One region of the Picosynechococcus sp. PCC 11901 genome, then DNA from elsewhere that is predicted to be linked to it. Evidence: riboswitches for the same ligand, from Rfam matches in the RefSeq annotation. Region 1 holds a riboswitch; the other holds the start of a gene.

Region 1 (15,998 bases):
CAAGGCCAATGGCGGCGACTAAATAACGGGCAAAATATTCATAAATTGAAGAACTTAAGGGAATCCCCCAAGCGCGGTCATCAAGGGGAGATTTTTGCCAAAAACTGCGAAGATCTCGGCCAAATTTAGCCAAATCACCTTGGTAATCTGGCCATGGTCTCATCCCAGCCTCCCAAAGCTGTCGGTTCATGGTCAAGGCATTGCCATGGCGGTGGAGGGTCATCGCTGCCACCAACGGAAAAGCCCTAGCTCCTTCGGCACCAATTCGCGCATTGGTCACAGCCCCAGAAACCACCGGCGACGCATCTAACCGACCGAAGATCAACCCATCACGGGCATTGGCCCAACTGGCTTCGCGACTGAGTTGGACATTCAAACCGTATTTCTGGAAAAAACCTTTTCTGTAGGCGATCGCCAGGGGCGCACAATCATTCACCGGCACGAAGCCCACCGTTAAATTCGGTTTTTCCAAACTTTCTGGCCGTACCAAGGGCTCAACCGCTAAAGCATGGGGCAAACGACCCTGAATCTTTTTACCCGTTGGGGCAGTACAAGCACCATAAACTAATGCCGAAGCCGTTGCCCCCATCCCAAACACAAAGGAGCGTCTACTTATTTTATTCATTGCAGTGATGCTCCTAATGCTGGGCCGGACGATGGGTAATCGCCGTTTGCAGATAAGCGAGGGCCGAATCTAGGATCAAGCCTGTGATGCCGATGACAAAGACCGCCAAAAATACCGAACTCACATTGAGGCGGTTCCATTCGTCCCACACAAAAAAACCAATGCCAATGCCCCCGGTAAGCATTTCCACCGCGACAATGACGAGCCAAGCGACTCCCATGCTGATCCGCAGACCTGTGAAAATGTAGGGTAAACTCGCTGGCAAAATAACCCGCCATAGTTGTTTCCAGCGGGGCATTTCTAACATTCGCGCCACTTCGAGATAATCCCTCGGTACCTGGGCCACACCTTCTGCGGTGTTGATAATCGTTGACCAGAGTGAGGTGATAAAAATGACAAAAATCGCCGAGGGTTCTGCCCCATTAAAAATAGACAAGGCGATCGGTAGCCAAACTAAGGGCGATACAGGTTTGAGAATTTGAATGATCGGGTTAATCGCGAGCCAGGCATTACGGGAGAGGCCAATCCAGATTCCCACTGGGATCGCCACCAAAGCCCCCAAAATAAAACCAATAATTACCCGGCGCAAACTGGCCAGAAGCAACCAACCTAAACCCAAATCTCCAGGGCCGCGCCGATAAAAGGGATGCAGAATAAAATCCAGGTTATTGACCAATGCTTCTAGGGGCGTCGGCATCATTTCGCCCCGCACTAAGGCGATCGCCCACCAGAGCAGTAACAATCCCCCAAAACCATAGAGGGGTAGCCAAACTTCTTTCCGGAGACTTCCTTGCCAAAAAGGTGGTACCAAAAACTTTCTGACCCCACGGGCCAAACTTGATAATAAAACCATGCAAAATTACCTACCCTTTCACAATAAATAGAGGGAAGTGATTGGTAACTGACAGTCGTTGTGTGGGAATTCTGATTTACGGTGCGATCGCCGTGCTTCAGTCTTCTTCCGATGCTGACGAGGTTAGCTGACGGGCTAGGACTGGAAGATGTCCCTTTTCTATGTATCCCAGAAAATAAGCCCCGGTGTCTTCCCGGTTGGGTTGACGGGTGGTTCCCCCGCTTCAAGGCTTCGTAACCTTGAACTAAGCTGACTTACTCAGTTGGCCTATAAGCTAGCATTTCTCCAAGGACTTTGTAAATTACCGTAGGGATCAAAAAATCAAAAATCCAATCAAGCCCAGGGGACTGAACTCCCTTTGCCTCTGCCAGGAGATATCCCATTGGGGGGCGATCGCTGGGAGATTTTCGGCCCAGCGCTTCAGATCCAACGCCCATGCAATTCCATCGAGCACGGGCTTCCCTGTGGCCAGACCCCACCGGGCGTTTCCTGGGCTTGCTTCAAAATTCCCAAAATCCTGACTTCCACTCGTGAGTTGACCCTATTGCCGCAACAGTCACCACAAGATTTATCTTTGAGATTTCCTTAAAATTAGCGACTCTTTTTGGCACTTTTAATTTTCAACAATCCTCAGCATAAATTTATGATTTGTCTGAAGAATATTCGCCTTTAGCACTAAGAATATGAATTCAATGATATTATAGAATCTACTTTCGGTTCTAGTGGGGATCAGCCACTAGAGGAAACGGGGAAAGAGCAGTGAAAATCTGCCGCTGTCCCGCAGCTGTAAGCCAGTTTTAGCGCTGTAATTTTAGGGGTCATTGTCATGGTCAATCTAAAATTAAGCCCTAAAAATTGTGTAAGTCAGAATGCCCGCCGATCGCCAACCACCTTCTAAAACATCTGCGAGGTACGGATGATCACTGTTTTAGTCTTGGCACGTTCTTGAACGTGCCGCCATAGAAGCGTTTCGAACAAGCTTCTCCCCCAAGTCTTCAAAACCACTCAGGCATCACTGTCAAAATATTCCTAACGATTTTGTCGATTAAGTTGTGGTCATTGGCGCTGTTTCGATTCAGGGCCTGGGCGTTTTTTGCTGCCTCAATTTAATGGGCGATCGCCTTTTTCTTTTTAGTTTGTTTAATCCCTAAATGGGGTAATTTTTTGCTGCATTCATAGCGTTAGTTTTCCCAGGTTAGTGGTCAAGCTTCCTAACAATTTGCCGTTCAATTTTTTAGCATCAAATTCATTCAGGACAATACATAATGACGACATTTCAAACAATGACTCTCGGCTATGCTCGCATGGGTAAACGCCGGGAACTCAAGAAAGCATTAGAAACTTTTTGGGGCGGAACTTCTAGCGCGGATGAGTTATTGGCCCTACGGCAGGATCTTGAGGTCAAAACCTGGCAAGCACAGTTAACGGCGGGCATTGATCGCATTGCCGTAGGGGATCAAACCCTCTACGACCATGTCCTAGACTGGACGGTGCGTTTGGGGCTGATTCCCCGGCGGTTCCAGGGTTTGAGCGGGCTTGATCGCTACTTTGCCATGGCTCGGGGCCGGGATGCTTTACCCGCGCTGGAAATGACCAAGTGGTTCGACACAAACTACCACTACCTGGTGCCTGAGATCGAAGACAAGATGCAACCCCTGGGGAACTTTGGGGAATTTTTGGCGATGGTGCAGCGATCGCAAGCCGTTTTGGGCGATCGCGCCGTACCCGTAGTCCTCAGTCCGGTGACCCTCTTGGCCCTGAGCCGCCACAACGGGGATTTGATGGCTTGGTTGGATCAGTTACTGCCGCTATATGTCGATCTCCTAGGCCAGCTCAAAGCCCTGGGGGTAAAGGAAGTCCAACTGCATGAGCCAATTTTGGTCACAAGCCAAGCCACCGATCTCAAGGCAGCGGTGCAGAAGACTTACCACCAACTAGCCGGAGTCGGCTTGCCCATACAGCTAATCACCTACTTTGATGACCTGGGGGTGAACTATGGCTGGGTGACGCAGCTACCTATGGCAGGGATCAGCTTAGATTTTACCCGGGGTCACAACTTAGATCTGCTGATATCCCAAGGATTCCCCACCGACAAAATTCTGGGGGCGGGGGTCGTCGATGGACGTAATATCTGGCAAATTCATCCCGATGTCACCTTGGCATTGTTGAAAAAATTACAGGCGATCGCCCCCAACTTACGGGTACAGCCATCCGCCTCACTGCAGTTTGTCCCCCACGATGCCACCTCAGAAACCCAGTTGCCTGAACCCTTACGCCAGGTTTTAAGCTTTGCGGAACAAAAGTTAGCGGAGGTGACCTTTCTCGCTCGCACGTTAGCTGGTGATGAGACGACGACCCAACAAAGGGCCATTGAGCAGCAGTGGCAAACCTTTAAGCAGTTCAATCCGCCAAATGTCGCAGTGCAGAGTGCAATCCAGAAATTGACTGCAACAGATTTTCAGCGATCGCTCCCCTATGACCTCCGTTTAGCCAAACAGATCCAATTGCCTCCCTTGCCCACCACAACCATCGGCTCCTTCCCCCAAACGAAGGCTGTACGTCAGTTGCGAGTGAAATACAAAAAAGGGGAGATTTCCCAAACAGACTACCAAGCAGCGATTGATGGGCACATTGTCGATTGCATCAAGCTCCAGGAAGACATCGGCTTGGATGTGCTGGTGCACGGGGAATTTGAGCGCACCGATATGGTGGAATATTTCGGCCAACAACTGCAAGGGTTTGCCTTTACAGTCCACGGTTGGGTACAGAGCTATGGCAGCCGTTGCGTGCGGCCACCGATTATCTATGGTGATGTTTCATGGCTCCAGCCGATGACGGTGCGAGAGTTTCAGGTCGCCCAATCCCTAACGAACAAACCAGTGAAGGGTATGCTCACTGGGCCAGTGACGATGATCAATTGGTCGTTTACCCGCACTGATATTCCCCGCCGTGACCAGGCAATGCAAATCGCCCTCGCCCTACGGAAGGAAGTAGCGAGCCTAGAAGCGGCTGGAGCGACCCTTATTCAAGTGGATGAACCAGCCCTACGGGAAGGGTTACCCCTAAAAATCAAACGTTGGCAAGCATACCTAGATTGGGCAGTCGATGCTTTCCGGTTGGCCACCAGTGCTGTTCAACCAAAGACCCAGGTTCATACCCATATGTGTTACTCCGAATTTGGCGACATCATTGAACATATTGAACGCCTAGATGCGGATGTGCTCTCTATTGAAAACAGTCGCAGTAATAATGAAACCCTGTTTGAAATTACTAATGCTGGCTATCGCTACCAAGTAGGAAATGGGGTTTACGACGTCCATAGTCCAGCTGTTCCGAGCGTTGAACAGATGGTGCAGCAGCTCCGCACGGGCATTGACCACCTGGCGATTGCTCAAACTTGGATCAACCCAGACTGTGGCCTCAAAACTCGCCGTTGGGAAGAGGTCATACCGGCCCTCAAAAATATGGTGGTTGCGACTCAAAAATTACGGGAGGAAATTCAAAATGCTGTTCAGTGATCTTTGGCAGTGCCGCGACACGACTTGGCAAGCTGCTTTTATTCGGGAAAACCTATTGTCCTTAGGTCATGGAGCCTGGCAAGGATATTTGACCCAAGGGCGCGGCCTGGTTGTTTGTGAGGTGGGCGCGACAGATCTGACTCGCTTGAATTGGCGTCAAGCAGTGGTGCCCTATCATCTCCAATACCGGCCAGCCGCGACCGTTTATCCATACCTAAAGTCCCGTGGTCTACCGAGCGACGTGCTGGATCATCTCTTAAAGGTGTTACAAACCTATACCCCTGAGCGGGAGATGCTCCTCGTTCTCAACCATGGTGCCGCCATTGAGGTGGATTGGTTCCAGAACTTGGCGATCGCCCCTCCCGACTGTTACCAACAAGTTTGCGATCGCTGGGAAGAATTCAATCTGACCCCTGAATCTACCAGGAAGTATCGAAGTGGCGAACCATGAAAAATTAACACTATCGCCAAATCGGAGTACAGACTCAGCCTCAGCGATCAAAAGTCGCCAGCTCCAGCAGTATCTCCACTACCCTGGGCGCATTCCTGCCACTGTCCATCCCTTTGTCAAAATGGCCCAGGGTCAATCGAATTTGCCCCAATCAGGGCCCCAGCGCCACAATCTGATCAAGGTAAGGCGATCGCCCTTGGCAGCGCTGTCATCCTTGGGGGTCTTGCTCTTGGTCAAATTTCCCAAAGCCATCCTGATCAAATTGCCAGGACGATCAAAGCACAACTGCAAAGATTCACCTTTCGCTTTTGATTCTGGCCAGGCCGAGGAACGTTAGACAGCCTCAAGCAGTAGTACGGTTTGCCTCGATATGGACTTCGAAAATCATCAAGTAATATCATGATCAAAAAGTCAGATTTTGTTTTAGCGCCCTACATGCAGCGCAGCGATCGCCACGCCACCAATCAAATGCTCAATACGGTACTGCCCTATGTTGGGCTATGGATTTTAACGATTAAAGCCGCATCGATTTCCCTTTGGCTGTTACCGCCCATTGTTGGCTTAATGGTGCTATTTTTGTTGCGCTGCTTTTCGTTGATGCATGACTGCGGTCATTACTCTCTGTTTCGGACAAGACAGATGAATCGAGGGGCTGGTTTTTTGCTGGGAATTATTAACGCCATCCCCCCCTATGCCTGGTCACGGGATCATGCCTACCACCATAAAACCAACGGCGATTGGCAACGGTATCGAGGCATTGCCGATTTTTTGTCCACAGAGGAGTTTGCCCAACTCAGTGCCCCTAAGCAAAAGCTTTATGCTTTCCTAAGGCAGCCAATTATGGCCCTGCCCGGTGGCTTTTTTTACCTCGTCATTCAGCCCAGACTAACTTTAGGATTGGGCTTTTGGGAATTTTTTCGCCACAGCTTAGCCCACCTTAATCAACAGGGTTTAAGTAATTTTGGGGCGATCGCCACCACCTATCGATCTCAATACTGGCAGACCTGGGAAGAATTTTGGGACGTGCTATTAAACAATATTTTTGTGGTGGGTAGCTGGATTATATTGAGCGATCTCATTGGGCCAGGGCTATTTTGGAGCCTCTATGCCTCCGTGATGACCTTTGCTGGAGCCATTTTTATCTGCATCTTCTTTGTCCAGCACAATTTTGAAGGGGCCTATGCCCACAGCACCGCAGATTGGGATTATCTACGTGGCGCTATTGAAGGCAGCAGCTACCTCGATCTGCCCCCTTGGCTACGGTGGTTTACCGCTGATATTAGCTACCACAGCATCCATCATCTCTCCGAAAAAATCCCCAATTACCATCTAGCCGCTTGTCATCAGGTCAATCGTCATCTGCTCTCCCAGGTGAAGACTCTCCGCCTGGGCGACCTACACCACTGTGCCAAATTTATTCTCTGGGATGCGGCAACCCATCAATTAGTCCCCATACCAACCCAGTCAGCCGTAGCGCCCAAAAATAGCGCGATGATTCCCACGACAGTATCGAAGCTACGCCCCAAAGGAAAGGGTTAATTATCTAAAAATTCTTTAAATGACTGTTTTAGTTCAATAAAAAGCCAAAATTGAGTGAATATAATGTCTATTCTTGCATTTTTTGTTGTTTTTTGCCTACTTTTACTGTTGGGCAGCCTAATGGTTTATCTGTTGACTGCCCATAAATACCAGTCTTCTGCATCCGTTGCCCAGTCCTATGATGCCTGGACCCAGGACGGCATTCTGGAATTTTATTGGGGAGAACATATTCACCTCGGCCACTATGGATCTCCCCCCTATCGGAAAGATTTTCTGCAATCTAAACATGACTTTGTCCATGAAATGGTGCGTTGGGGTGGCCTCGATGGACCAGGTGGCAACTGCTTCCTAGATTACTTGCCACTATGAAACATAGGTACAGACAGTGACCTATGGTGAGACAGCCGCAACGGTGACGGTAGAGACAAAGCAAGGAAAACAGAACCTTAATGCTACTTTGGTGGTGGCGGCCGATGGCAGGCGATCACCGCCCTACCCCCTGCAGAATTCATTGCCGCCATGGAACGCCACTATGGTGATCACTTTGGGCTACTACGCTTTGCTGTTTACTGATGCTCTGAACCGTATTTTTTCTAACAATTGGTGGCCCCTGGTGACAGGGCGGCGGTGGGTGCTGTAGCTCATGCATCGCTGGTCACTTCTGAGGCGCGCAATGTTACATCTGATGACAGGTCTCTGGGGAGATCACCCTTCAAATTTTGCTGTACCAAAAATAACGGTTAACCCAAGAAAGGATCGTGCCCTTGGAGTAAATAAAACTAGTACAGTCACAAATTCTGCTAAAAGTAGTGGCAAAAATAGAGAAAATCCTTTAGAGGCAAAGTTTTTAGATAAAAATATACCTAATTGAGTCCATAAAATTGTGTTTTTAAACTATTTGCAATTTCATGACAAGCTACTTTCGCTGCTTGCACCACATGAATTGAGCGAATAAAACTATGGATTAGGGTCGGGTATCGAAGAATTTTGACCGGAACTCCAAATGACCGGAGGCGATCGCCATACATTAACCCATCATCCAGGAGGGGATCCTGTTCCGCAACTGCAATAATTGCGGGTGGTAGTTGACTGGCATCCTTAACTCTTAGTGGAGACACTTGCCATGCTTCTGCTTGAGAAAAATCTTCTAAATACTGCTGCCAGAACCAAGCCATTGTTTCTTTTGATAACCCAAGCTGATGACCTGCTTGATAGGAGTTTGTCTCAAAGCCGTACTGGGTAACGGGAGTAATCAGTAATTGGGCAATGGGCGAAATTTTCCTCTCATTGCGTAACTGGATTGCTGCCACCGCTGCTAAATTACCCCCTGCACTTTCTCCACCAAGGGCTAATCGTTGGCGATCGCCTCCCAAACTAGCTGCTTGTTGATCCGCCCAATAAATCGCATCAAGGGCATCATGGACGGCTGCGGGATACTTATGTTCTGGAGAGCGTCGATAATCTACAGAGATCACAATACATTGCCCATATTTAGCTAAAAAAGAACAAGTATCGTCTGCACTATCCAAGGAACCAAAAACCCAACCACCCCCTTGAAAATAGACAAGTATTGGTAAAGATAAGTCAACACCTTTATCACAAATAGGACGATAGATTCTAATTGGAATTGCTGGTGAATGAGGACGTTTAATTAATTGATTCTCAAATTTTACGCCAACTTCTAACCTGAGATCGTAGAGTTTAATGGCTTCTTGAAAAAAAAATCGCCCCTGCGCTGCTGTTAGTTGCGTGATCGGAGGATGTCCTAATGTTGTCATCCGCTTTTTGATTTTTTCAATGATTTTAAGAACCTCTAGATCGATTTTGCTTTGAGTGATCATAGTTATTTCTACCAGCAAAAGCTGCCAATTATTTTTGTTTAAGAAATGTATTGATTCCCTAAAAAATATAGGGAATCAATTGAATTTGTCAGAATTAAAGTACATTAATGTCGGACAAAATTATGGCTTGTTTGAATTTTGGAAAATTCTGAAAAAAAGGTGTGTTTTTCTAAAATCATCAAAGTTGCTTTTTTGTGGGGTAGCTTAACTGTGTCATAGATTTTAAAACCCATATTAGTTAAAAGAGGGATTAAAATTCGATTTTTGGCGTCAGGTTCAATAATAATTCGCTCCGTATCATAGGTTTTAAAAGCAAACTGAAACGATGCCCGAAAGATCGGTATAAGATATTCAGGGGTCAAATGACGTCTTTCACCTATGGCAATGTGCCCACCAATATCAGATTTTTGATAGGGATAAAAATGGCGAATATTATCTGCTGCGACCTGATAAAAAATACCATAACAAATAGGTTCCCCTTCCAAAGAAGTAATTACCAAATCCTTTTGGATTGCTGTAAGAGATTTTCTCAGGAACTTCTGAAATTCTGTAAATGAAAGATTAAGCTTCCAAAAAGGAACCAAATGTCTTTGGTGCATCCAGTTAAAAATACGTTCTAAATCTTGCCCATAATCAACAGTACGGATAGAGGCTGTCTTGTTATATTGCGCATCATAGTAATCAAAAGGAGTTGTTAAGGCTGCTTGAAACTTTTTTTTTCGAGCAATTAACTGATCATAATCTGCATCGTGCAATACGGTATGCAAAGCGTTATTGACCTTTCCATAGGCAGCAGCATGGGGGCGATCGCTGTCGTCGTTATAGCCGTAGGTAATTAAACGATTACGGTTTAAACAGAGCTTTGTAAATTTTGGAGCCAAAAGATTAAACAACTCAAAACGATCTTGAAGCTGTGGAAATTTCTCTTGGTAATTCAGAATGGCTTGTCGTACTTGCCGCCAGAATTTTACTTCGGGATAGCAAATATGTTGATCTAAAAGGTCAGAAAGATAACGATGGTGACAAATAAATAAGCCTGCAAAAATAAACTGACATAAGCCTTCGGGAGGTTCAGTGAGCAAGACTTCTTTAAGATCTGCAGAAAGATTGAGTAGTTCCGGTAGCGGCTGATCACTGATATTAACATCATCCACAAAATCCTTCATCGCAAGGCGACTGGGAATATTATTTTTGAGGACAAGAATTGTATTTTCACCGTGGGGTGAGAACACCGTGCCATATTGATAGAGGTAGTGAAGTAACGGTGGTAAAACAGTATTGAAAAGACGATCTAACCAATCTTCAAGGGTTAAACCGGACACATCAACTAACTTAAGAATCAGGGGATAACCATCAGCATCGAGGTGCACTAAAGACGCGAGAGTAACGGGTCTTTCGTCGGGGTCGGTATAGCTCAGAACACTTTCTCGCCAGAGACAACCCAACATTTCTTTGTATTGGTAAGGGGCACTGGAAAGTTGCTTGTAGTAATTGTGATTGTAATTTAGACTTGCCACTTCACCGGGCAGAATCATCCGGCATTCTTCACTCAAAAAAGGATCGTTGGCATGGATAGATTTGATGTACTCGGTAACCTTCGGGGCAATTTGGGTACGCTCATTGGGCAAACCACGATAAACCAACGTATTCAGAATGCTGAGAGGCAACTTCACATGGCGCTTCTGGCTGTGGCTAGTGTTGACAAATGTCCGGATGGATTGCTGCGGTAGATAGAGATCTTCGCTCTTACCGAGGTAAACAATCGACTGCAATGCCACCGCTTCACCAAAGATCGGCACAACGATGTTTTTCCATTGCCAATCATGGACGGGCATGAAGTAATACTTAGCTGGCTCTAAACCACGCTCCTCTAACAGACCACTGAATCTGGCAACCGCTTCAGGAGATAATTCTTCTTCGATTAAACGCTCATACTCAAGATCGGTAACGCCGTTGTAACTAGACTGCTCGCGGGCGATCGCCAACCAAGTCATCTGGATAGATTGCTTGCTTTCGGGGGCATGTTCTAAATAATCGTCATAACCAAAACCAATGCGACCCTTATTAAAAGTAATCCAAGGGTGACCTTCCATTTCCCCTTCCAGCTCGGCATAGTTGAGGTTGAGGAGATCAACATTTTTGCTTTGTTTGCGCTGATAAATGTGGGCATCAGCAATCAAAGTATTGGTGAGTTCCTTCAACAAATGGGCGGTTGTTTCACCGGTCATCCCCACTATTTCATGGATATCTAATGCAAACTGAAAGGGGTTAGTTGCAGGTGTCCATTCATCATTTTCGCCGCGATAAATCGACTTTGGATCAACGCGATAACTATCAAACACTCGCAGCTTGGCAGTAAAGCGATAACCTAATCCATCAGGCAAGTTCAGTTGATAGGTAACAATGTCTTCTTTGTCATCAATAACATCTGGTTTAATGATCTCCTCATACATAAACTCAGAGAGCATTTTTGTTAGGAGATTGAGACTAACGGTTTTCCAGATTTCAGGAGTTAAGGCGGCATTCAAAGCTTGAATATTATTCATGATCACTAGGTAAATAAGTTAATTAATAGAAGAAAAAATCTGCTTTTTCAAGCATTATGTTGATATCGAGTTATCGTTTTTGCTAACACTGGATGTAATCCGAGTGACCAAGTATAGGCTAATGTAAATACTGATAAAATACCGGCTAGAATTAAAGGAAAAGCAAGATTATATTGCGCGATGACATAAGAGGCTGTTAAGGGAGATAAAACCATACCAATATTAGCAAAAGCAAACATTAAAGTGTAATTAAGAGGAATTTTTTGTGGGTCACTATTGTTAAATAAATAGAGTTCTAAAGTCGCTTGGGTGACAGCAAGAAAGAAACCATAAACTACTCTCGAAAATACAAACAGCGATAAAGAATTTGTTGACCCTTGGATTAGTAATGTCACTGCCAACAGCAAAGATCCCATGGTATAGAGCAATGAAATGCGATGAGGTTTGGCGTAACTGCGGATAAAAGGCAATGCGGCGATCGCCATTAAACTGGGAATGGCAAATAGAATACCGCCAGTCGTTAAAGTTGTGCCAAAATAATCTGCCCCAGTGACATAGCTAACAAAATAGGGCCGCACGAGATTGTGAATAAACTGAAACAATAAACAAATCACGCCAATAGCTGGGATAAATGCCCAATGGGTTTGCAGAATATCTATCGGTGAATTGTCTGATTTGACTTTTTTAATTGACTGTTTATTTTCAGGTAATGCTTCTAAGAAAAACCAACATAGAGCGAATTGCAATATATCTGATAAAGCCACAATAAAAAATGCATTAAGGGGATTTTGAAGCTGAATAATCCAGACTCCAACGATACTAGAAACAACAATTCCTGTGTGAAAAACAGCCTGGTAAGTTCCAGCCATCATCTCCCGTCTTTCTTCACCACCTAACTGAATAATTAGGGGATAAAGAATCACAAAATTACTCCGAAACATTAACAAAATTACTGTGGCGATCGTAAACTGCGTCACATTTTGAGTCAAGGTTATGGCTATGCAAACTAACGCAGAACAAATTTGCCCAGAATAAAGTAAAATTTTGATATTTAATCTATTCGAAAAAAATCCCCAAAACGGTGTAGTCAACACTACTGTCACCCGACAAATAAAAATATAGAAGCCAGTATAGCTTAAATCTTCAACACCGAATACTTTTTCAAAGAAAACAGGATAAAAAGGTGCGAGTAATACTTCTGAAAAAATATAAGTAAAGGCACAAACGAATAAGACTGAAATTGAACGATTTAAAGTGTGATTCATATCAGCTTACACCGAAGTTTTGGAAGACATTTTTCTGGGCTATCGGATAAACTTCTTGACCAAGTAGGGTATTAATAATTACCGAGCTGCGATGGGCACCTAAACCAAGATCTGGGGCACCAATGCCGTGGGTGTGAAGTTCGCCATTCTGTACAAAAATTGAATTAGGAATAGATTTTGTGAGAGTAATGCGATAGTTAAAGTCGATGCAGAAGCGGTCTTTATAATCCCACTCGATTAGATCGCGGATGGGTTCGATAAATTCTGGGACTCGATGCTTATAGCCTGTGGCAAGGACAATGCAATCGGTGTTGTGTTCAAAATAATGATTTTGCTGTACCTGGCGATAACCGAGACGATAGCCGTTCTCTGTAACTTCTGCCTCCTTTACCTCCAGAGAGGAGCATAGTTTCACATCTAACTCAGTGCCACCAATAGTTAATTCGTAGAAGCGATTGTAAATTTGGGCAATTAATTCTGCAGCCATGCCTTTGTACAAAAGATTTTGACCGGAACGAATTTCATCACGTTTTTCGATAGGCAAATTGTAAAAATATTCGATGTAATCAGGGGAAAAATATTCGAGACCTAGTTTAGAGTATTCCATGGGAAAAAACCCTGGGGAACGAGTATGCCATTCGAGGTGATAACCGCATTCTACTTGAGTATTTAACAGCTCATAAAATGTTTCGCCAGCACTTTGTCCAGAGCCAATTACAGTCACAGACTTTGCATTTTGCCATTGTTCTTTGCGGTGGAGAAATTCACTAGAATGGAAGATATTATCTTGCTTCCCAAGTTTCTTTAGACAATCAGGAATACTTGCGGTACTACCGACCCCAATTGCTAAATGTTTCGCGTGATAAGTGATGGCGTTATTGGTTTCATAATCACGAGCTGTCACGGTGAAGTAACCTGCTTCATTCCAGGCGATCGCCTCGACGTTTTTTCCGAACTGACAGGTATCACCCAACTGCTCGGAAACCCATTGACAATAGTGGTTATATTCTCGGCGATAAATCTTAAATTCCTCAAGGAAATAGAAATTATAAAGACGAGAATTTTCGCGGAGATAATTCAGAAATGTAAAACGACTACGGGGATCTGCCATAGTAACTAAATCCGCCAAGAAAGGTACTTGAATTGTTGCTGATTTAAGTAACAAACCGGAATGCCAATCAAATCGTGATTTCTGTTCAAGAAATACTGAATTGACTTCAGAAATCGGGTCTAGCAGAGCCGCTAAACTTAAATTAAATGGTCCAATACCGACTCCAAGTAAATCATAAATTTGGTTATTCATTGCTACACTTATTGATTTTTATTGATAAAGTTCAGTCAGAGACCACATTTGTTCAAACCTTTGGCGATCACAGAACATTAAAGCGCCTGTTTTATCGGGAAGATCAACATTCTTTTGGAACTCAAAACCGCACTTTTTAAAAATGTGAATTATCTTGGCATTACGGGCATCTGGTTCTGTCACCGTTTTTGTGGTCGGAGTATGTTGAAACTGGAACATTGTCATCGCTCGTAGTAAAGGTAAGGCTAAACCTTTACCAAGAAAATATGGCTCCCCAATTAATAAGTGAATACCTTGATCTGCTTCTTCTGCTGGATAATGTTTACCGAGAATATCGGCGATTGTCCAGTAAGATTCCCAGTAACTCATTGGTTCATTATTTATACAACCAATGTAAGCAGTTTGATGAGAATCTGCTAGAACTTTCTTCAGGTAAGCTTCAATTTTTTCAATAGGCCAGGCCATTTGCCAAAAGGGAATAACATGTTCGTGATTCATCCAGCAATGGATACGCTCTAAGTCCTTTTCTAATGTCATCGGATGAAAAGAAAGGTATGCTGAAACAGTTTTGTCATAGACTTTATAAACAGGCTGAATTTGAGTCTCTAAACTAGGCATAAACTTCCTCCTTTACACTTGCTTTCAAGAAATACAAAGGATTTTGGATGTTGATGTAAACTGATTGATTTGCTACAGAACCAACTAGTTCATCCATGTTATTAAAGCGCGTCAAAAGATTGGCTTTAGTACGGAAGGTTTCTCCTTGCAAATTATCAAGAAGCTGAGAACCTGCTAAATCAAAATCAGCAAATTCAGTGATGGCATTATTCAGTTCTTGAAGGAGAAGATTTTCATCAACGAGTTCAGCAACACCTAAAGCATTAATGATACCAAAGACATTGTTAATAAAGACGTAATAAACAAGCCGTTCGTCAATTACCTCATCAGGGCAAAAAGTTTCACTCTTTTGACTAATCCCTTCAAGGATACCATCTAATTTATCTGTAAAAGATTCGCGGTAATAGTAACCTTGGTTGTCGCGGTAATAGAAATACTTGGGATAGCCATTCTTAAGCTCTAAAATACTGTTTTGTTGGTGCGCTTCTAGGGCAATGCCATAGGTGAAGTACATCCATAATATTGGTCTCACTGACAGGGCTAGGTACTGCTTAAACCAATCAACGCTGACTGCTTCCGTAGAGCGATTTTCCTGGTTAGCTAAGGTACGAATAATATTTGCAAGGCGAGAACTGCTGCCATCAATCGCATCCTGACAAAGACCAATTAAGCAACTGGCATCGGTATTAGCATCAGTGGAATAATTATCTACTTGTTTCGCTTTGGTTTGAAAGGGATTAGCCCGTAAAATTGTGGCAAAACCTGATTCTTTGCCATCCAGAGGAATCGTGATATAAGCCGGATCACGAATCACTTCAAAATGAGGGAAATGGGCGCGTAAATCTTCACCGATAGTGCTAGAAAAGATTTTATTCACTTCTAAGCCTCGCTCCAATTCTTTAAAGAGGTTTGCCCGCACTGAATTAGTGATTTTAATATTAAGAGAAAGTTTCACCATAAAGCGGGCATCTTCGTTGTAGACAGTCCGCACGGAGGATGTAGGTTTAAATTTACGACCTTGCTGTCCCAAATCTTCCAGCAAACCCTGACTAATGAAATCCTGAACTTTTTCAGAGTGCAGTAACCAGCGACCTTGCCAAGGATGAACAGGCACTAACGCATATTCGTCGTCGCCACAGTAAGCGGCTTTAAAGTCTTCGGGAACAGTCTCATCATTGCGTAATTCTGTTTTGATTAGCTCGGTGGCGCTGGCTTCTAAGGTAGAGCCTTCAACGACGATGGATTTGTGGGCGCGGAAATAATGGAGGGCAAATTTCCCTTCTGTTTCTGGAGAATAATCATTCATCTCCTCAGGTAAAAACCCTTGTCTACTTTTTGGCGTGGGATGCAAGTGATGTCCTAGGATTAAGGATTGCTCTGTTTCACTGAAGTTGCGTTTGAAGTTGTATAGTTCAGAGACATTGGGCTGTCTGGCTTCG
Region 2 (15,998 bases), on a different contig from region 1:
GCATGGATCGGCACATCCGGTAGATGTCTTTGGAGCAGTTCGATAATGGCGGCTTCGGAGGTGGTATCCGCTTCTGTGATCAGATCGCCTGGGGTTGCTTTTTCTCGAATTTGTTGGAGGTTACCGTAATATTTTCTGAGAATTGCGCCAGCACTGAGGGCGGCTTCTGTGGCAATGTCGAGGTAAATTTGGCGTTCGGGTAGGGAGGGAAGGGCCATAGAGATATTTATAAAAGGAGATGGGCAAAGTTTGAATCCAAGAAAGTGGCGATCGCCCCAGGATCAGAGTTGATAATGGGGGTGTCTAAATGCCGTTAGTCTTCATCAAGGGGTAGACCAAAGCGAATCTTACCCTTACCGAAGTTGCGCCCAAACTGGAGTTCATACACTTCGTCCTCATCCTGGGTTTCTACCACCAAATCACTTTTGGCATGGCTCACACACATCAGCGCATAACCCTGGCGTTGCAGATCCGGGGAAAGTCCCATGGCATATTTTTGTTCGAGATCCCCGGACAAAACCCGCACAGCGCAGGTCGTGCAGGCCCCGTTGCGACAGGAGAAGGGAATCTGAAACCCTTGTTTTTCGATGCTCCGCAAGATGAATTCGTCCTCAGGGACGGTAAAAGTCTGGGTTTCGTTAATTTGCCGGTAATTAATCGTGATTTTGTGAGTTTTAGCCATGGTTACAGCAGAAAAAATAAAAATTTGCCTTTTCCTTTAGTTATTGTATAATCATTAACCGTGCCCCATCTGGAGAGATGGCCGAGCGGTTGAAGGCGCAGCACTGGAAATGCTGTTTAGGGGTAACTCTAACGAGGGTTCGAATCCCTCTCTCTCCGTTCTAACTTAGAACCTATTTACAAAAGCCTTAGATGTGTTGTCTAGGGCTTTTTTGTGGCTTGAAAGACGATGGTTAATGCTCCATTTCTGCCAGTTCTAACCACCGTTCTGTTTTTGCTTCGATGTCTTGATTTAGGGCTTCTAATTTTAAAGAAAGGGCCTGCAATTGCTCATAGTCAGCTTGGTTACTGAGTTCTGTTTGCAATGCTTCCCGCTGAATTTCTAGCTCAGGAATAATCTCATTTTCGAGGCGTGCTAGTTCGCGCCGTTGGTAGTTTGACAGGCGACGGGATGGAGCAGCTTTTGGCTTGCTAGGCGTTTGTGGTTTGGCGATCGCCTCTTTTGGGGGAGGATTTTCCGGTGGGTTTTGGGCAGCTTCTGCCTGTTTATAGTCTAAATAAAGGGAGTAATTGCCGGGGTATTGTCTCAGCAGTCCATTGCCTTCGAGGGCAAAAATCATGTTCACTGTCCGGTCGAGAAAATAACGGTCGTGGGCAACGATAATCACACAGCCATTAAAGTCTTCGAGGTAATCTTCCAAAATAGACAGGGTTTGTACATCTAAATCGTTCGTAGGTTCGTCAAGAATGAGTAAATTCGGCGCACCCATTAGCACTTTTAGCAGAAATAAACGCCGTTTTTCACCCCCAGAAAGTTTCTGAATCGGCGCATATTGTTGATCAGGCGGAAACAAGAATCGTTCCAACATTTGTGACGCTGTAATTTGTGTGCCATCCGCCGTTTGTACATAGGTGGCAACGTCTTTGATGTAATCAATCACCCGTTGATTTTGTGTCGCTTCATCGAGTAAATCATCGGAATGTTGATCAAAATAACCAATATGAATCGTACTGCCAATTTCTACTGTGCCGCTATCGGGCTCAAGTCGTCCCGTAATCAGATTTAAAAAGGTCGATTTGCCCGCCCCATTGCCACCGATAATGCCGAGGCGATCGCCGGGATTAAATTCATAGCTAAAATCTTTGATAATGTTTTTTTTGCCAAAACTTTTATAGAGATTCTCGACGACAACAACTTTTTTACCAATCCGTCGCCCCGGTGTATCAATTTCAACTTTACCTTGGGCTTCTTTGAAGGTTGTATTTTGCATATCGGCAATTCGATCAATGCGTGCTTTTTGTTTGGTACTTCTCGCCTTTGGCCCCCGTTTTAGCCACTCTAATTCCCGCCGCAATACCCCTTTATGTTTTTGTTGACTACTAACTGCTGCTTCTTCTGCTAGAGCCTTTTTCTCTAGGTAATAGGAATAATTTCCGGCATAAGTATACAGATCCCCTCGATCAATTTCGATAATTCGGTTTGTGACTTTATCGAGGAAATAACGGTCGTGGGTAATTAACAGTAATGCCCCCGAAAATTGAGTTAAATAGCCCTCCAACCATTCCACTGAATCGGCATCTAGGTGGTTCGTTGGTTCATCCATTAGGAGCAAATCAGGTTCTGATAACAATGCTGAAGCAAGGGCAATGCGTTTGCGGTAACCACCGGATAAGTCCCCTACTTTTGTCTCAAAATCATCAATACCTAATTTACTCAAAATAATCTTGGCATTGGTTTCCACTTCCCAAGCATTCAGGGCATCCATTTTTTCGGTAATGCTGGACAATTTTCCCATTAAACTATTCAATTCATCGCCAGAAGCTTTTGCCATTTTATGGGATAAATCTTCGTAGGCTTTAACCCATTTCATTTGTTCACTACAGTTAGCAAAAATCTGATCTAAAACGGTATTTTCTGGGTCAATTTCTGGTTGTTGCGGTAGATAGATAATCCTTGCTCCAGAACGAACTAACTGCTGTCCCCCATCAATGGGTTCAATCCCCGCAATCATTTTCAAAAGGGTTGATTTGCCACCCCCATTTACCCCGATCAAGCCGACTTTTTCGCCATCATCAATGCTTAAGCTCGCCTCTCTGAGAATTTCTTTAATGCCGAAATCTTTTTTAATGGATTGGAGGGTAATGATACTCATGAATTGTGAAGGGAGAGAATTAAAATTATTGTTTGGATACTTGATTAGATTAGCTTAAGGATTGTGTTAATAATTGATTGAACTCTATTGGGAAAGGATAATTTTGAGGGAATTCTACATCATATTCAATTTGCATATTTTCAAGGGCTTCTTGGTAGCAATCTAAGAAAATTTCTTGAAGATAATTTTTTAGGCTGGGGGAGTCCCTAAGAACTTTCAATATTTCTTTTTGGGTGCGTCGAATTGTCACGTCCCAACCGCGATGACATTCTTCTAAAGGGACATATTTTCGTTTGAGGGCATGCTCAAATAAAGTAATTAAACAGCTTTCTAACTCGCGTTTTTCCCGTTTACCCAAAGCCTCTATTTCCTCGATTAAATTGTCTCGATCAAGGGCTTCTAAGTCGCCTGATTTTAAGTCAGAGATGGTTTGTTCAATCCATTGATAAAAGTCTTGATCATAGAGGGTTTTTGATTTTGCCTGGGTCATAATTTAGCCCTCGCAATGAAGCGAAAAAGGGTTTACCGTGGTAAACCCCTACGGATATTAGAAATTGGTGTGGTTCGTGTTGGCTTCAATGAGGCGGGAAATCACTTCCTCCATCGGAATCGCACCGAGTTCCCCGGAGGCACGGGTGCGGATACTGAGGCTATTGGCTTCGACTTCCTTCGCCCCGGCGATCGCCATCACAGGAACCTTCTGTTTTTCGGCGTTGCGGATCAATTTGCCCAGACGTTCCCCAGAGGCATCGGCGATCGCCCGGATGCCAGCGGCTTGCAGTTTATCCGCTTGGGCTTTGGCGTAGTCGAAAAATTCATCGCTAACGGGGAGAATTCTGACCTGTTCGGGGGCGAGCCATAGAGGAAAATCACCCGCATATTCTTCGATCAGAATGCCGATCAATCGCTCCAAGGAACCGAAGGGCGCTCGGTGAATCATAATCGGCCGTTGGCGATCGCCATGCTCGGTAACGTATTCCAATTCAAACCGTTCGGGGAGATTGTAATCCACCTGCACCGTGCCCAGTTGCCATTCCCGTTCGAGGACATCTTGGAAAATAAAGTCGAGTTTCGGGCCATAAAAAGCGGCTTCCCCTTCGGCTTCAAAGTAGTCCATGTCGAGCTTGGTGACGGCTTTACGGATTGCGTTTTGCGCCTTTTCCCAGACCTCATCGGAACCAATATATTTATCGGAGTTGGGGTCACGGAAACTCAGTCGCGCCTTGAAATTCTTCAGTTGCAGACTCTTAAAGACGGTCAAAATTAAATCAACCACGTTAAAGAATTCTTCTTCGAGTTGGTCGGGGGTGACAAACAGGTGGGAATCGTCCACGGTAAAGCCCCGCACCCGCGTTAATCCGCCCAATTCACCGGATTGCTCGTAACGATAAACCGTGCCAAATTCCGCCAGACGGATCGGCAATTCCCGATAGGAGCGCAGTTGATCCTTATAGATTTGGATGTGGAAAGGGCAGTTCATCGGCTTCATCACAAAACCCTGTTCCGCCGCCCGTTCTGCGTCGCCATCCGCCATCATCGGAAACATGTCCTCGCGGTAGTTCTGCCAGTGACCGGACACTTTAAAAAGATCCACGCGGGCGATGTGGGGAGTCACGACACCTTGGTAGCCGCGTTTGGTTTGTTCAGTTTTAAGGAAATTTTCGAGGGTGGAACGGATCAACGTCCCTTTCGGCGTCCAGAGGGGTAAACCAGGGCCGACTTGATCGGAGAACATAAACAAACCCAGTTCTTTACCGAGTTTACGGTGGTCGCGTTTGAGGGCTTCCTCTTTGCGGCGTTGGTATTCTTTGAGCTGTTCGGGGGTTTCCCAAGCGGTTCCGTAAATGCGCTGGAGTTGTTGGTTATTTTCGTCACCCCGCCAATAGGCTCCGGCGACCGATTCGAGGGCGATCGCCTTGGGGTTAATATCACCGGTATTTTCCACGTGGGGGCCAGCACAAAGATCCCACCATTGATCGCCGAGGTAGTAGAGGGTGATCGGGTCGTGAATTCCTGCGAGGATTTCGAGTTTGTAGGGTTCGTTGATTTCCTTGATCCGTTTTTCGGCTTCGGCCCGGGAAATTTCTTCACGGATCACAGGCAATTTTTTCTTGACGATTTTCACCATCTCTTTTTTGATCGCCTTGAGATCAGCTTCCGTAAAAGGTTCTGGCTTGTCGAAATCGTAGTAAAACCCATTCTCTGTCCAAGGACCAATGGTGACCTGGGCGTCGGGAAATAGCTTTTGGACAGCCATCGCCATGACGTGGGAGGTGGTGTGGCGAATCCGCTTGAGGGTGTCTGATTCACTGGTTTTGGGAAGTTTCATCGGTTCGAGTTGTTCACCATTCACCTGATCCATGGTTGAAATATGCTCCTTAAAATTGCTCCAAAAAGTTTAGCAGGTCGCCATTCTATGTTATCCGTTGTCTCTGCTGGACTGGGGAATTTTCACTTACCGAATCTCATTGCGCAAACCACAGGCGGCGGCATAGGCGATCGCAATGGCATCGACACTGTCATCGATAGGCATCGTCTCCATCCCAAAAATCGACTGCACGAGGGTCGCCACTTCCCGCTTATCAGCCTTTGCATTACCGATGTGGCATTTCCAACTAGATTGGTGCAGATAAATCGGTTCGATGTTTAATTCTCGCAGGCTAACCAAGTTTAAAATGCCTAGACCCTGTAATACGCCCCCTGCTGCTTTGATCTGACGGCTAAAGAAGGGCATCTCGATGGCGATCGCCTCTGGGTGAAATTCCCCCAAAATTTCTGTGTAGTCTTGTTCAATTTCTAGGAGTCGTTGGGGCGTCGATAAATTTTTGGCTGTTTCGATAATGCCGTAATCAAGAATTTGTGGCAGCGTTTGCCCCTGGTCTTCGAGGACAGCCCAACCGATGATCGCTAAACCAGGATCAATGCCAAGCCAACGCTTCATGGCAAAATAATTTTTATAAGGTATTCATTCAGTCATAAATCTAGCACGGCATTCAAAGCACACTTCCAGTACGGTTGAAACTCCAAAACCCTCAAAGTTCTTGTAACAATGATCAATGTAGGGCGATCACATTATCCTTACATTTTTTCACCTATGATAATCCTTTAACGTTTGAGTTCAGGGACGCGCCAAAAAGCGGCGCGTCCGCTGGAACAATTTGTTCAGCATTTTGTTCACGTTGCTTTTGGAGCGAAGTAGATTGTTTCAATTCCAGGATCGCCTGAAAGAATCTCCTCTGCGATCTGGCGTGCTTGATCAAATGGGTAATAGCTGCCCCAACCATTCAGGTCGATGTAAAGGGTTTTCAATTTGATGTAATCACGATTGGCCTTCAGAACATCCCGAAAGCTCCGTCTCAGAAAGTCACCAATATCGGTTGGTTCTGGACGATCTTCCCACTTGAGAAGCGGGACCACGGTGAGAGGGAATCGAGGATAAAACGTCCCTGTTTCACCCTGCCGATTCACCCTCTTGGTCAGGGGCCATACTTCCCTTTCCTGGCTCATGCCGCCGATGGTTGATGCCGCACAATCACAGGTGGTCAGACCTCCGGTGGCTATGCAGACAAGGTGAATCTCCTTTGCTTTGAATTTGTCAGGCCATTTGTCGAGTTCTTGGTCAACAATCGTTGTCATGGGTACTCCTTTCTGCCGGACTAAGAATTATACAGATGCTTTCTGTATAAAATTCTCTCTGTTACTTTTATATGGAGTATTTCTGTACAGCGTTTTTCGGTCTTATGAGGCGGAGTAGCAACAATGGGTAAACCAATTCTGCAAGTCTTGGCTTGATACTTGTGAGAAGGCGGCCTCAATCCCTTGTGCGAGCTCTGGATAAGTACGGGCTCCCCACGAACGTAAAATACTTTTGACTTTGGAGAAACAATTCTCAATCGGTGAAAAGTCTGGCGAGTATGGAGGAAGAAATATCAGTCTTGCACCAACTGCTTCAATACAGTCCCTAATGGCTTTCCCCTTGTGGATAGAGCAGTTGTCCATAATCACACAGGCTCCTTGCCATAACTGAGGTACTAACTGGCGATGTATGAAAGCTTCAAAAGTGAGACCATCACTACTGCCCAGTAGATTTACATTGGTCAGTACCTTCTCAAGACTAATGGCACTAATCATGGATACTCGTTTCCCCCTTTTGCTGGGACGTTTCCCATGGGCACGTTTTCCCCTGGGTGCTCGACCCCGTAATCGAGTCAGCGCTAAATCAACCCCTGATTCATCAATAAAGATCAAGTCTTTTACTAAAATCTCCCGCACCAGTTGCCAAAATTCATATCGTTGCTGCTGTACTCGTTCTGTTTCTTTCTCATCGGGATGCAGTGTTTTTTTTGAGGGTTATCTTGAGTTTTTGGAGCATCCGAAACATTGTGGTCACACTAATCCTGACGCCAACGGTTTCTTCGAGAAGGTCACAGAGTTCGGCTAAGGTTGCATCATTATGCTGCTTTACTAGCTGTTGCAGGGTGATGAGTTGAGTCTCATTGAGTTTAGTGGGGGTTTGTTTGAGGCGCTGCTTGGGTTGAATATCTCCTGTTTCACGATATTGCTTAGTTAGTTTACGCACGAAACTGTAGGCAACCCGGAATTGCTCAGCAATTTGGCGCTGTGATAGTTTGCCTTCGAGATAGGTGTCAATAATTTTTTGGCGTAAATCAACAGAGTAGGGTCGCACTGCAAATTTTGATTGGGTAGATTACAGCTTTATCTTACTCGCTATCGCTTTACTAGCCCGAAAAATGCTGTATAAACACACGGAATGGGATATTGTTCAGACAAAATCCATATAATTTCTTTATAAGGTAATATACAGATTCTAAAGCTTTGCATGACACCACTCCAATCGTGTAAGTTATTGGGCGTAGTTCGTGAGGTCATTCGTCTCAAGCATTACCCTTATCGGACAAAACCAAATTATAGAGTGATCTAGCCTAAATTAACGATGACGGCGCAAAATCAAGACCACAATAATCGGCGCGCCAAACATCGCTGTAACAGTATTCAAGGGCAACGTTAATTCACTCCCTGGTAGTTGCACAATAATATCCGCTAGCAATGCCAGACTAGATCCCAATAAAGTCACCGCTGGCACCAAAAGCCGATGATCGACTGTTTTTAGTAAGCCCCGGCAGAGGTGCGGCACCGCAATCCCCAGGAAAGAAATCGGGCCACAAAATGCCGTGACGGATCCGGCCAGGAGAGCAGTGCTAACAATAATGTGGCGGCGGGTCGCCTTCAGGTTGAGGCCCACGCTTTGGGCGTACTGCTTGCCGAGAAGAAGCGCATTCAAAGGTTTCGCCTGAAAAAAAGCTAGCAGTCCCCCCGCAAAAATTAACACCATAAAAATAGGCAACTGTTCCCGTTGGATTTCCGCAAAGCTGCCAAACGTCCAACTGAGATACAGGCGCAGCGCTTCCGTGGGGCTAAAGTGCAGCAACAATGTGACGAGGGAATTGCTGACATAGCCGAGCATCAACCCCAAAATTAATAGGGTGCCATTGTGGGGAATTCGACGGGCGATCGCCAAAACGAGCAGCAACACCGCCACCGCCCCCAAACTCGCCGCCATCGCCACACTCAAATTTCCAAAAAGACCGCCCATAAAACCCGTTCCCAACAGCACCAGAGCCACCCCCAAACTCGCCCCGGAATTGATGCCCAGCACAAAGGGGCCAGCGAGGGGATTATTAAATAGGGTTTGCATCTGGAGGCCGCTAATCCCCAGGGCTGCCCCGGCAAAGGTGGCGGCGATCGCCCGTGGAAAGCGCAGTTGCCAAACGATTTCTGCCCACACCGGATTGTCAATGGGTTGACCCAAGGCGATCGCCAAAAGTTGATCCCAGGGAATGGTCGTCGAGCCCAGACTCAAACTGAGGAAAAATAAAACCCCCCATAATCCCCCCAGCAGAATAAATAACGAGGGCGATCGCCACCGCAGTTCCGGTAGGGACAAACAAGTTAGAGGGGTCGTGGTGTAGGGAATTTTCACGGGGAATCTTGCAAGTGACGGTAATAATAAAGCTCGTGGTCAGGTAATTGATCCGGATGGGCGATTTTAATCACATCGGCGAGGATCACATCGGGATTGAGAATGCCCCCTTCCCAAAAATCATTACCTCCCCCAGACGCAACCCGGTTGTTGGCGGCATAGACTTGCTGGTTTTGTACTGCCTCAAACAGTTCATAGCGCGGGTCTTCCTGGAAAATATCAGCGGTGGTTTGCCAATCAGGATTCACATTCAGCCAAAGATCCGCTGTTTTTGCCCGACCTAGAACAGCCTCAAAATCTAGAGGTAAGCTCAAGCGGGCCGTTGTCGCATCCCAGGGGTAATTCACGTTCGCATCCCGCAGCAGTTGGGCCACATAGCTTTTGCCCCCCGGCACATACCAGACCCCTTGGTAGGGCGATCCACTCAGCACCATTGGCGTGGTGTCTAAATCTTTGACTTGGTTCACGAGGGCTTGGTAACGGTCGGCGATCGCCCCAAAAATCTCATTGGCTTCAGCTTCTTTGTTAAAGAGGAGAGCTGTAAACTTGAGCCATTCAGCCCGGCCCAGGGGAGTGGGTTCCAGGTGCGCTGCGTCTAAAACCACCGTTAATCCCAAAGAATCTAGGGCGCTGGAATTGTTCCCTTCGCTAGCATCGAGGCGATAATTCAAAATCACATCGGGCTGGAGACTGAGGATCGCTTCCCGGTCTAGCTGGAGGTTGCCGACTTCTTGGATGTCGCCTGCTTCAATGGCCGCCCGGATCTCAGGACTGTAAATCAATTGGCGATCGCCTACCCCCACCAAATTTTCCGACTGCTTTAAAATTTCCAAATGGGGTAAATAGGTCGTCGAAAGGGCAATCACCCGGTTGACAGGCACTTCAACAATGGTCGCCCCTGGATAATCCTCTGGAATGGGCGTACCACACTGCACGAAAACATAGGTCAAATCCTGCTGGGCCGTTTCCCAGGGTTGCCGCACCGTCACCACTTTGTAATGGTCGTGGTATGTCACCTGAAAGCCCCTGGCAAATTCTGGTGTCACCTTATCGGGGAAATAATCCACCGCCGGGTCATAATTTTCGACACAGGCCGCCGTCGAAGTTGGAGTTTCTACGGTTTGTTGGGTGGGGCCACAACCCCCTAGCCACAGGGATAAACCCAGGCCCAGCAGAGGAATCGAACGGTGTGGCAAGAAGGGGAAGCGCATCGTTTTTTCTCCTACGCAAACCACGGAATGCGTTGGACTTTTGTTTGAAAGCGACCATCATCATGGAGTTCAAACAGACGGAAACCTGGTTGTTCCCACAGTTGGCGATCGCCTTCGATGGGTTCCTGATCCGGAGGTGTCACTTGGGTACAAGTTGAGGGCGTACCAAAACAAGGAATGCCCCCTTGGGTGACGGTATATTCCAGGTGGACGTGACCAAAGAAAACCGTCTTTACCTGGGGATGATGTTGCACAATCTGCCAAAATTCAGCGCAGTTGGTTACATCGATTTGATCGAGCCAATCAACGCCCGCTGGCACCACATGGTGATGGATGGCGATCGCCACCGGAGAGTTTGAAGATTGTTCCAGGTTTTCCGCGAGCCAGGCCAATTGTGCCGCATTTAAAAACCCCTCGCCATATTCTGGGTTCTCAAGAAACGAATCCAACAGCAACAGTTGCCAGTTCCCCAAAGAAACGTTCTTGTCTGGCGAAAGATAATCCCCCTGCAAAATCCCGGCCATGACCTCTGGATTGTCGTGGTTCCCCGGCAGCCAATAGCTAGGAATCTGCGTTGCTTCGACCAAATCCCGTAGCCGTTCGTAGGCGATCGCCTCACCATGATGGGCCAGATCCCCCGTCAAAATTAGCCGATCTGGTTTAAACTGTTGCACCGCCGCCAGGACTGCTTGAAAAGACGCATCGGTTTTAACGCCGCGCATTTCGGCCTCTGGGTGATCGAGGAGGTGGGTATCAGTAATTTGGGCAATGAGAACCATAGGAAATTGTGGGCAAAATTAGGAAACGAAACAAAGCAGCTTAACGGAATTGGGCATTGACACCAATCTGAAACCTGCGCCCCACTCCAGGGTAAGCGGGGAATGTTTCAAAATCCGCATCAAACAAATTTTCCACACTCGCCGTTAAATTTACGGTATCACTGATGGGATAGCGCGCCCGCAGATCCAGGTTTGTGTAGCCTGCCAAGGATTCAGTATTGGCATTATTCGTCAGGCGATCGCCCACCCGTTTCAGGAAAATTCCGGCATAAATTCCCTGGGGATTTTCGTAGGCAAGACCCACATTGAAATAATCTGTCCCCGCAAAGGCGACCTCATTACCAACCACCGTCGGATCCGCATCGGCAAGAATTTCTGAGTTGTTCCAAGTGTAGTTAGCAAAGGCAGAAAGAGATCGGGACAATTGCAACGTCACCTCTGCTTCTAAACCTTGATTGCGAGCTTTCCGGACATTTTGGGGAGTGAATGTCCCAAGATCAAAAACGATGGCATCATCAAGGGTGTTATTAAAATAAGTCAGCCGCACCAAAGCACGATCCGAAAAACGGTGGTCAACACCCAGATCAAAACTATTACCCAGTTCCGGCACTAAATCAGGATTGCTAAACCCCGGAAAATAGAGATCCACGGCAGTTGGCACCCGGAAATTGCGGGCATAGTTCCCCCGAATTCGGGTGGAGTCTCCCACTTGCCAGGCAAACCCTGCGCTGGGTGATGTGACCGAACCATCAGCCAAACTATTAAAGTCCTGGCGCACGCCCAGATTTAAAGCCAGTTCCGGGGTAATATCCAGGCCATAGCGAGCAAAAATGGCCCCTTGACTGAGGTTTTCGTCGTAACTAAAGCCAAATACGCCAGGATCCTCTGCTTTTGCAGTCAAATAGCGGTAATCAAAACCATAGGTGAGATTTTGGGTTTCATTCAGTTGCCAATTGTGCTGAATCTGGGCACCAAAAGAATTGTTTTCATAGCGGGCATCGGTTGTCCCAAATTGATTCTCATCAAAGAAACGAAAATCATTCAGATCCGCAAATAATCTTGTCGTCAGCAGAGAATCATCGCTATTCCCCAGGCGAGACTCTAAATCCAGGGACAACAACCAATTATTGTCGTATTGGGTCGCATTTGGACTTGGGGAAGAAACACTGCTCGGAATTTCTAAATCCTTACTGCTGTAGATGCCGTTAAAGCGCAACCGGTGGCGATCGCCTAACTGATTAACCACCTGGAGATTCACGTTTTGGATATTCGTCGCCGCATTATCCCGGACACCCGACAAACCCCGTGCTGCAATGTCATAGTCAAAGTCATTTTCTGCGGCGGTGCGGTCATAGGCCAGTCGCACTGCCTGGGTTTCCGCACCAAAACTTACCCCAACATTTTGGCGATTGTAGCCAAAGCTCCCCAGATCGACCCCGGTCTCTACTGCAACTGGTTGGTTAAATCCGGGTTGGCGCGTCACAATATTGATCACGCCGCCGATGGCATTGGAACCAAACAGCACCGAACTGCCCCCAGGGATTAATTCAATGCGTTCGACATTATCGGTAGTCAAATTAGACAGATCGAAGTTCCCTGAATCGAAACGATTCAGCGGCCTGCCATCAAGCAAAATTAATGTTTGGGAAGAACTATTAGCCCCCCGAAAAATCTGAGAACTTTGGGCACCGAGGCGAGATCCAGCCGTGCTATCAATAAAAATCCCAGGGAAATATTTCAAGGCTTCATTGACGGTGCGATACCCTTGGGCTTCAATTTGCTCCCGGTTAATCACATAGGCCGCACGGGTTGCATCTTGCACTGTTTCTTCCTGGCGCGACGGAGCATATACAGGTTGATTTAATAGCTGGTCAATGACCGTTAGTTCAAAATCAACGGTCTCTTGTTCATCATCTAGATCGTTCTCTTCTTGAGCGAAAACAGCGGTACTACTACAGAGAAAACAAAGAATAGTAAAGCAAATCGTCTGGGGCGTAAAAAATGACGTCATCTAAGAATATTTTGGGCTAATTTTTAATGTAATGAAGGGAGAATTCATGGAGTAGTAGCAAGACTTTTAAGTCATAAAAAGCCTTGGTCAATAACCTTAAGAAAAGCAAAGCAGTTGAGCGATTAAAATATCGTCGATTTTTTTCTGGTTTGCCAAAATCAATGCATTTCTCAACCCCATTCAATGAGGCTAATGCTGATGGAATAACGGGTTAAAGCAATGTTTAAGACAAACTCGCTAACGAGACTGGGTTTGCTGATTGCGGCGATATTGCAGTCTCAGAAGATAGAAATTATGGGCAGCAGAAAAAGACTGGGTGCTAAAAGAAAACATCATCCGTACCTCGCAGATGGGTAATTACTAAAACGTTTACGCTTGGCTCGGCGGGCATTCTGACTTAGAAATTGCGGAAAATTTCCTTACAGCTGCGGGACAGCGACGGATTTGCACCGTTCTTTCCCCATTGCTTTTATCGGCTGATCCCCGATAAAACCGAACAGAGTCTAATTATATAGCAGGCGATCGCCCCCGATGTAAATAGATTTATGAAGTCCCCTTGAGCCTTGGGAGAAAAGCACCTTTAGGGATTAAGCAGGGCCGTAATGTGGGGGATAATCTGGGCGTGGTTGGTCAATAAATAATCTAGGCGATCGCTAATCAGCGACAAAATTAAATCCTCGTAGGTCATCCCCTCTTCTGATAGTCCCTGGGCGACGAGGCTAGTGACGTTGGCAGCGGGCCGCTTAAGATCGGGTTTGGGATTGGCCTCTAAAATTTGGATATTTCCCATCGCATCCATCCGGGCATCGATACGAATTAAGGCATTTAAACTAAATTCCCAGTAGACTTGTTGGGCGAGTTTTGCTAGCTTTTTTTTGGCTGAGTCACTATCATTTAAAAAGCGAATTCTTTGGCCTGTAATTGCCTTTTTATCCATTGAGGTAAAAATCTTTTCATCGGCTTCTAAAAGACGCTCTAAAATCGAAAACGTAAAGGGAGATTCTAATTTTTCAAACTGCCCTTGACGATGGCGCACATAGCCACACACAGAGACACAAAATTCGCGCCCGGTTAAGAAGGGTTCAATCAAAGCGGTGTTGTGGGTTTGCTGATGTATGTTGGCGATCGCCTCACCGAGATCCTGGGGCTGATCCACAAAATGAATATTCAAAGAAGCACGACCAGACACGGGTTTAACCAGAAAACTGCCCTGGTAATCGCCAAAAGTCTGCTGGAAACGAGCGTTGTCCTTGGCAGTAAATTTCCCCTGGGCTGGATGCCAAATCATGAACGGCGCGGTGGGAAAACCGAGCCCTTGCAGTTCCCGTTTAAAGCTGTGTTTGTTATCTAAAATCGAGCTATTTAAAGGGTTATGGCCGATATAGGGCACCCCCAACATTTCTAAAATTGCCGGGGTGTGGCAGACGGGATTGTAACCCTGAACCCCACCAGTATTCAGCCAAGCCAAATGAATTTGATGTTTCCGGAGGCGATCGCCTAATGTCGAATCATCGGGCAACACAAACACGTGCTGAAACTCTAAATCTTCGAGGGCCGCAGCAATGTCATGGGCTACCACTTCGTAGGTTTTGGTAGAGCGGGGATTGTGGGTTTGGTAGATCACGGCCCCCTGTGCTGCTTTGTCACCCCCATGAATTACGGCAATTCTTAACTTTTTCCGGAGAATTTCAAGGTAGTTTGGCAGTTGACTAAAATCGTAAACAAATCCCATCATTAACGTGACTTTCCCACAATTCTGAGCAGTTTTGTTATTTTAGAGGATCCCTGAGAAAAATATGGCAGGCAGAAAAAAAGAGATTGAGTCTTTAAAAGTACTAAAATCTCTAAACAAAAAAATCATGTCTGCATCCTATCCGACAGACCTCACCAATGACCAATGGTCTCTCATCAAACCCCTACTTCCCCCAGTTCAATCTAGCAAGCTCCTGTCCCACTGATCTGCGCCAGGTTTGTTCATGCGCGCTTTTATCTCCTCACGGGTAGTATTATCTAGCGCTTACTGCCCCGTAATTTTCCCCAATAGAAAACCGTCTCCCCCTGCGTCCGCTAATGGTGTGACGACACGACCCTCGAACCCATTAAGCAAACTCCCCACCAGTGGAAGTGCCGCATGCACAGGTCACGAGCACCCTCTTCACCAAGCTATGGAGTGGTAAATGCTCAATCGGTGGATACAGCCACAATGATTCATCAAGAGATCGGCTATCAAGGCGATGGGCTAAAGCGCTTGACATAATTTTCAAAAGATTTGCTGCGTCAATTTGGTTCCATTGCGATAACGATTTTAATAGCGCCTATGCTTACCGCTTCATCCCTGGCAAAAGATCCAAAGAGACCAATATTTAAGTCAATAAAACTTCTAGAAATTAGGCTTATATTTTCCTAATTGAACAAGAATCATTTCTTTATTTGTCAATAATATTTTTGAGATTGTCTGAATTATAAATCGTTATATAATTTTTGTTGTCTTATTGTAATTTGCAACTAAAAATAGGGAAAAATCATACTGTCTTAAATGGCGAATGCCCTATTGTCCATAGACCCTTAGGGGGATTATGGCGAAAACTTAAGAAAAATAAACCTTACTTTAAAAAAAGCAACTTTCCCGAAACTTTGCCTGGTCTAGTCTATAGTTTTTATAAACTTAATTTTTTTCATTTTCTAAAGTCAATACTTACTATAAAAAAATGACTATACCTCTATTGACCTACGAACCAAGCTCTCAGAATCAACGGGTACAAGATTTTTTTATCGGCAGTGAAGAAAGTCCCAAGCAATTTAGCGTGGAATCGGCTTTTGCAAAAACAGATTTTGAGACCTTAATCCAGGCGGCCTATCGTCAAATTTTCAATGAGCAGCAGATGCTTGAACAAAATCGCCTAAAAGTTCAAGAATCTAAGCTGAAATCCGGCTTTATCACCGTTCAAGACTTTATCCGGGCGTTGTTATTGTCTGAGTCTTTTCGGCAACGGAACTATGACGTGAACAATAACTATCGCTTTGTGCAGATGTGCGTGCAGCGGGTACTGGGCCGGGATGTTTATGGTCAGAAAGAGGTTCTGGCTTGGTCAATTTTGTTGGCGACCCAGGGTTTAAATGGCTTTGTGGATGCCCTCTTGAACTCTGAGGAATATCTCGACA

Evidence for each region. A riboswitch is a leader RNA that binds a small molecule or an ion and turns the genes downstream of it on or off. The one in region 1 is predicted to bind cobalamin.
Region 2: it holds a riboswitch for cobalamin, as region 1 does, so the genes downstream of both, FEK30_RS07265 (TonB-dependent receptor plug domain-containing protein) here and metE (5-methyltetrahydropteroyltriglutamate--homocysteine S-methyltransferase) in region 1, are expected to answer to the same signal.

The regions. Positions count from the first base shown of each region.
Region 1 covers NZ_CP040361.1:61,225-77,222, forward strand. The annotation lists gene FEK30_RS16140 (CmpA/NrtA family ABC transporter substrate-binding protein) at 1-625, opposite strand, end outside; gene ntrB (nitrate ABC transporter permease) at 639-1,478, opposite strand; cyclic di-AMP (ydaO/yuaA leader) riboswitch at 1,576-1,739, opposite strand; cobalamin riboswitch at 2,176-2,373, shown strand; gene metE (5-methyltetrahydropteroyltriglutamate--homocysteine S-methyltransferase) at 2,744-4,996, shown strand; gene FEK30_RS16155 (hypothetical protein) at 4,983-5,447, shown strand; gene FEK30_RS16160 (hypothetical protein) at 5,434-5,784, shown strand; gene FEK30_RS16165 (fatty acid desaturase) at 5,847-6,986, shown strand; partial or broken gene FEK30_RS16170 (SAM-dependent methyltransferase) at 7,050-7,340, shown strand; gene FEK30_RS16175 (hypothetical protein) at 7,672-7,857, shown strand; gene FEK30_RS16180 (alpha/beta hydrolase) at 7,850-8,827, opposite strand; gene FEK30_RS16185 (GNAT family N-acetyltransferase) at 8,932-11,373, opposite strand; gene FEK30_RS16190 (MFS transporter) at 11,421-12,638, opposite strand; gene FEK30_RS16195 (lysine N(6)-hydroxylase/L-ornithine N(5)-oxygenase family protein) at 12,640-13,941, opposite strand; gene FEK30_RS16200 (GNAT family N-acetyltransferase) at 13,960-14,559, opposite strand; gene FEK30_RS16205 (IucA/IucC family protein) at 14,552-15,998, opposite strand, start outside.
Region 2 covers NZ_CP040360.1:1,294,566-1,310,563, forward strand. The annotation lists gene FEK30_RS07205 (inositol monophosphatase family protein) at 1-218, opposite strand, end outside; gene FEK30_RS07210 (2Fe-2S iron-sulfur cluster-binding protein) at 314-682, opposite strand; tRNA gene FEK30_RS07215 (tRNA-Ser) at 754-840, shown strand; gene FEK30_RS07220 (ABC-F family ATP-binding cassette domain-containing protein) at 915-2,834, opposite strand; gene FEK30_RS07225 (DUF29 domain-containing protein) at 2,884-3,324, opposite strand; gene thrS (threonine--tRNA ligase) at 3,382-5,196, opposite strand; gene FEK30_RS07235 (crossover junction endodeoxyribonuclease RuvC) at 5,290-5,775, opposite strand; gene FEK30_RS07240 (hypothetical protein) at 6,009-6,470, opposite strand; one part of gene FEK30_RS07245 (IS630 family transposase) at 6,573-7,182, opposite strand; one part of gene FEK30_RS07245 (IS630 family transposase) at 7,181-7,521, opposite strand; gene FEK30_RS07250 (iron chelate uptake ABC transporter family permease subunit) at 7,783-8,835, opposite strand; gene FEK30_RS07255 (ABC transporter substrate-binding protein) at 8,832-10,046, opposite strand; gene FEK30_RS07260 (phosphodiesterase) at 10,058-10,825, opposite strand; gene FEK30_RS07265 (TonB-dependent receptor plug domain-containing protein) at 10,866-12,836, opposite strand; cobalamin riboswitch at 13,202-13,348, opposite strand; gene FEK30_RS07270 (D-alanine--D-alanine ligase family protein) at 13,417-14,571, opposite strand; gene FEK30_RS07275 (phycobilisome rod-core linker polypeptide) at 15,545-15,998, shown strand, end outside.